2 regions of the Streptomyces cyanogenus genome follow, and region 2 is predicted to be linked to the other one. Evidence: riboswitches for the same ligand, from Rfam matches in the RefSeq annotation. Region 2 holds a riboswitch; the other holds the start of a gene.
The links. Region 2 has a riboswitch for glycine ahead of gcvP (aminomethyl-transferring glycine dehydrogenase). Riboswitches for the same ligand answer to the same signal wherever they lie in the genome.

Region 1 (2,383 bases), 4.3 Mb from region 2:
GCCGAGGGAGGCCGACAGCACCTCCTCCAGCTCGTTGCCGGGCCACCCGCCGTGCGGGTGGGGGTGCGCCTGTGCCGGGAAGTCCGTGGGAAAGTCCGCCGGGAAGTCCATCTGCCTACCGCCTGCTGGGAACCACTGCTGTGAGCATGAAGGCTAGCGGGTGGCTGTGACAGTCCCTCACCGAGTGAAGCCGACGCGCCTGAGGACGTCCGCCGCGTCCCGGTCCAGCAGCACCGCCGCGCCGCAGCCGGCGGGCAGCTCGCCCTTCTCCACCGCGCGCAGCAGCCGGGCGGTGGTACGGCGGTGGCGGCGGAAGGCGTAGCGGGACACGCCCCGGCCGCGCTCGTGCTGGCCCTGCCGGGCCGCCGCGGGGCTGACGTCCAGCAGGATCAGGTGCAGGGTGCCGCCCCGGCGCCGGGCCTCGCGGGCCAGCCAGGCGCGCACCCAGGCCTGGGTGCCGCAGTCGTGCACGACGACTCCCTCGCCGGTGCGCAGGGCGCGGCGCAGGGCGGTGTAGTGGGCGAGGCGGACCAGGGGGCGGTACAGCGCGTAGGGCAGGCTGCGGGGCACGCGGGCCGCCCACCGGTCGCGGGCGTCCTGGGAGTCGATGCGGTGGCCGGTGACCGCGCGGTGCATCAGGGTGGACTTGCCGCTGCCGGGCAGTCCGGTGACCACCACCAGGTCGCGGGGGCCGAAGAGCAGGGCGTGCGGGCTGCGGCCCGCGCGGTCGCGCAGGTCGCGGACGACCGGGGCGGGCCGGTCCGCGCCGCGCTCGCGGGCCAGGGCGGAGGGCGGCTTCGGTACCGCGATGCCGGCGTCGGTGGCGTAGGCCGAGGTCCTGTTCACCGTGATCGTCCTCCCAGTGGGCTCGGTCGTCCCATCCCCGTTGTATGTAAAGAGAAGGTAATGGGCAACGGTCGGTGCTTCGTGTGCGTGGTGCCACAGGTCGGTCACAAGCAGCGTGCTCTGGCTGGCCGCGGTGCGGCGTGCAATGATGTGCGCGCCAACTGCATACCGGCCGTTTGAATCCGCGCGGGAGAGTTCCCAGCCGTACGTCTGTGCCGCTGGGGCGCCGAAGGAGCAAGTCCCTCCCTTGAATCTCTCAGGCACCGTTACCGCGTGGGCGAGGCACATCTGAAAAGCGGGCCGCTGCGACAGCGGCTCCACCCAAGGTGCAAGCCGTGATCGTCCCTGTGGCGGTCGTGGCGAACCTCTCAGGTTCCGATGACAGATGGGGAGGAACGTTCCTCGCCCCATCCCTGTTGCCCTGGGAGACGACCGACCGATGAGCAGTACCGAACCCACTGAGCTGCGCCACACCGCGCTCGATGCCGTGCATCGTTCGCTCGGTGCGACGATGACCGACTTCGCCGGCTGGGACATGCCCCTGCGCTACGGCTCCGAGCGCGACGAGCACCTCGCCGTGCGCACCCGGGCCGGACTGTTCGACCTCTCCCACATGGGTGAGATCACCGTCACCGGCACCGACGCCGCCGCCCTGCTGAACCACGCCCTGGTCGGCAACATCGCCTCCGTCGGCGTCGGCCGCGCCCGTTACACCATGATCTGCCAGGCCGACGGCGGCATCCTGGACGACCTGATCGTCTACCGCCTGGCCGAGACCGAGTACATGGTGGTGGCCAACGCCTCCAACGCCCAGGTGGTGCTGGACGCGCTCACCGAGCGGGCCGCCGGATTCGACGCCGAGGTCCGTGACGACCGGGACGCGTACGCGCTGATCGCCGTGCAGGGACCGGAGTCCCCCGGCATCCTGAAGTCGCTCACCGACGCCGACCTGGACGGCCTGAAGTACTACGCCGGCCTGCCCGGCACGGTCGCCGGCGTGCCGGCGCTGATCGCCCGCACCGGCTACACCGGCGAGGACGGCTTCGAGCTGTTCGTGCGGCCTGAGCACGCCGTCGAGCTGTGGCAGGCGCTCACCAAGGCCGGCGAGGGCGCCGGACTGGTCCCGTGCGGGCTGTCCTGCCGGGACACGCTGCGCCTGGAGGCGGGCATGCCGCTGTACGGGCACGAGCTGACCCGCGAGCTGACCCCGTTCGACGCCGGGCTCGGCCGGGTGGTGAAGTTCGAGAAGGAGGGCGACTTCGTGGGCCGCGAGGCGCTCGCCGAGGCCGCCGCCCGGGCCCAGGAGAACCCGCCGCGGGTGCTGGTCGGCCTGGTCGCCGAGGGCCGCCGGGTGCCGCGCGCCGGGTACGCCGTGGTCGCCGGCGGCGAGGTGATCGGCGAGGTCACCTCCGGTGCCCCCTCCCCCACCCTGGGCAGGCCGATCGCGATGGCCTACGTCGACGCGGCGCACGCGGCGCCGGGCACCGAGGGCGTCGGCGTGGACATCCGGGGCACCCACGAGCCGTACCAGGTCGTG
Region 2 (2,383 bases):
TTCAGCCCCTCGGCGAGGATCGTGGCGTACCGGTGCGTGCGCCGGGCGATGGTCTTCAGGCCCTCCGGGCCGTGGTAGACGGCGTACATGCCGGCCATCACGGCGAGCAGCACCTGCGCGGTGCAGATGTTGCTGGTGGCCTTCTCGCGGCGGATGTGCTGCTCACGGGTCTGCAGCGCGAGCCGGTAGGCCTTGTTCCCGTCGGCGTCCACGGAGACGCCCACCAGCCGCCCGGGCAGGCTGCGGGCGAACTTCTCGTGCACGGCCATGTAGCCGGCGTGCGGGCCGCCGAAGCCCATCGGCACGCCGAAGCGCTGGGTGGTGCCGACGGCGATGTCCGCACCCAGCTCGCCCGGCGAGGTGAGCAGGGTCAGCGCCAGCAGGTCGGCGGCGACGGTGACGAGGGCGCCCAGCTCGTGCGCCCGGTCGATGACCGGCTTGATGTCCCGTACGGCACCGGAGGCGCCCGGGTACTGGATCAGCACGCCGTTGATCTCGCGCTCGGCGATCTCCGCCGGGATGCCGTCGCTCAGGTCGGCGACGACCACCTCGACGCCGGTCGGCTCGGCGCGGGTCTCGATCACGGCGATGGTCTGCGGCAGCACGTCCGCGTCGACCAGGAAGAGGCCCTTCTTGTTCTTGCCCATGCGCCGGGACAGCGACATGGCCTCGGCCGCGGCCGTGCCCTCGTCGAGGAGGGAGGCGCCGGAGGTGGGCAGCCCAGTGAGGTCGGCGACCACGGTCTGGAAGTTCAGCAGGGCCTCGAGCCGCCCCTGGGAGATCTCCGGCTGGTACGGCGTGTAGGCCGTGTACCAGGACGGGTTCTCCATGACGTTGCGCAGGATGACGGGCGGGGTGAACGTGCCGTAGTACCCCAGCCCGATCATGGAGCCCAGAACCTGGTTGCGGTCGGCGAGCGAGCGCAGCTCGGCGAGCACCTCGGCCTCGGTGCGGGCGCCCGGCAGGTCCAGGGCGTCGGCGTTCTTGATCACATCCGGGACCGCGGCGGCGGTCAGCTCGTCGAGCGAGCCGTATCCGACCTGCGCGAGCATCTTGGCCCGCGCCTCCTGGTCGGGTCCGATGTGGCGCTGCTCGAACGGAATGCCCGCTTCGAGCTCGGAGAGCGGAATGCGATGGGCGGTCATTGCGGAGGCCTCCTGGTCTGACGCGACCTTCGAGGGGCACCCCGGTACGGATACCCCGACGGCCTCCCCCTCTGTCATCTCAACCTGAGAGCTTCACCGGCCACCCGAGGGCGCCGGCTTTCACCGTCGGTGAGGGCGGGAGCCGTCGACAACCGCCCTGCTTTCCAGAGTGACCTCGTCCGTGCGGTACGTGAGCCTGAGAGATTCCGGGGAGGAGTTGCTCCTTCGGCGCCTCCGAGGTGGTCGGAGGACTCTCCCGCACGGGGTCAGCAGCCGCTGTCAGCCTACCAGCGAGGTCAATGCCGGAGCCTTCGAGTGGCCGCCTCCCTGAATGTGCTCTTTTGTAGTGCTTACGGATGAGTTGCGACCACGTGGAGGGAGAGGGACCGTGCAGACCGACATCGATCCGCGCAACCTGATCGGCCGCAAGGCGTTCGACCGCAATGGCACCAAGATCGGCACCATTGACGAGGTGTACCTGGACGACGCCACCGGAGTGCCCGAGTGGGCTGCCATACGCACCGGCCTGTTCTCCCGGGACGCCTTCGTACCCCTGGAGCCCAGCGAGCTCGTCGAAGGCAGCCTGTACGTCCCCTTCGACCGCGCCCTGATCAAGGACGCCCCCGACTTCGGCGTGGGCCGCCACCTCTCCCCCGAACAGGAACTCCAGCTCTACCACCACTACGGCCTCGACGTGGCCGCACCCCCCACCGTCCCGGACCACGACTTCGGCAAGCTGGCAGGCACGGAAGAACCCTGACCTGACCGACGCCCGACCTGACCGACGCCGGCAGCCCCGCCCCGCCCGCCGTAATCCCCGCGCGGGCCGGCTCGCACCCACAGCCCGACCCCCGTCCGGCCCCGGCCCGGGGCACCCAGACGGGACCGGCCCGGGGCCCGACCTGTCGGCCCCGACCCGCCGGCACACGGACCGGTCCCCGCCCGCTGCCCGGCCTATGTCCGCCCTCCGGCCCCCTCCAGCTGATCACCCACGCCCGAGCCGCCACCACCTTCCTCCGAGCCGTCCCCGACATCCGAGCCCCGAACCGTCTCCGGAGCGGGACCGGTGGGTGCGTGGGCCAGGTCGGCAACCAGCGGCAACGGCTCAGCCGACTCCAGCGCAGGATCGTCGACGAAAAACGTGCGCACACGCCCCGGCTCGGACTGCGGCGTCTCGAACCGCACCGTCACCCGGCCCAGTCCGCTCCCCTGCACCCATCCGGGCCCGTACTCCGCAT

Region 1: another riboswitch for glycine. It lies ahead of gcvT (glycine cleavage system aminomethyltransferase GcvT); the one in region 2 lies ahead of gcvP (aminomethyl-transferring glycine dehydrogenase).

The regions. Positions count from the first base shown of each region.
Region 1 is NZ_CP071839.1:5,995,961-5,998,343, reverse strand. Features, by position in the region: gene S1361_RS27140 (enhanced serine sensitivity protein SseB) at 1-111, opposite strand, end outside; gene S1361_RS27135 (AAA family ATPase) at 178-846, opposite strand; glycine riboswitch at 1,024-1,128, shown strand; glycine riboswitch at 1,129-1,241, shown strand; gene gcvT (glycine cleavage system aminomethyltransferase GcvT) at 1,286-2,383, shown strand, end outside.
Region 2 is NZ_CP071839.1:1,713,871-1,716,253, forward strand. Features, by position in the region: gene gcvP (aminomethyl-transferring glycine dehydrogenase) at 1-1,145, opposite strand, end outside; glycine riboswitch at 1,320-1,414, opposite strand; gene S1361_RS07625 (PRC-barrel domain-containing protein) at 1,534-1,905, shown strand; gene S1361_RS07630 (DNA polymerase IV) at 2,100-2,383, opposite strand, start outside.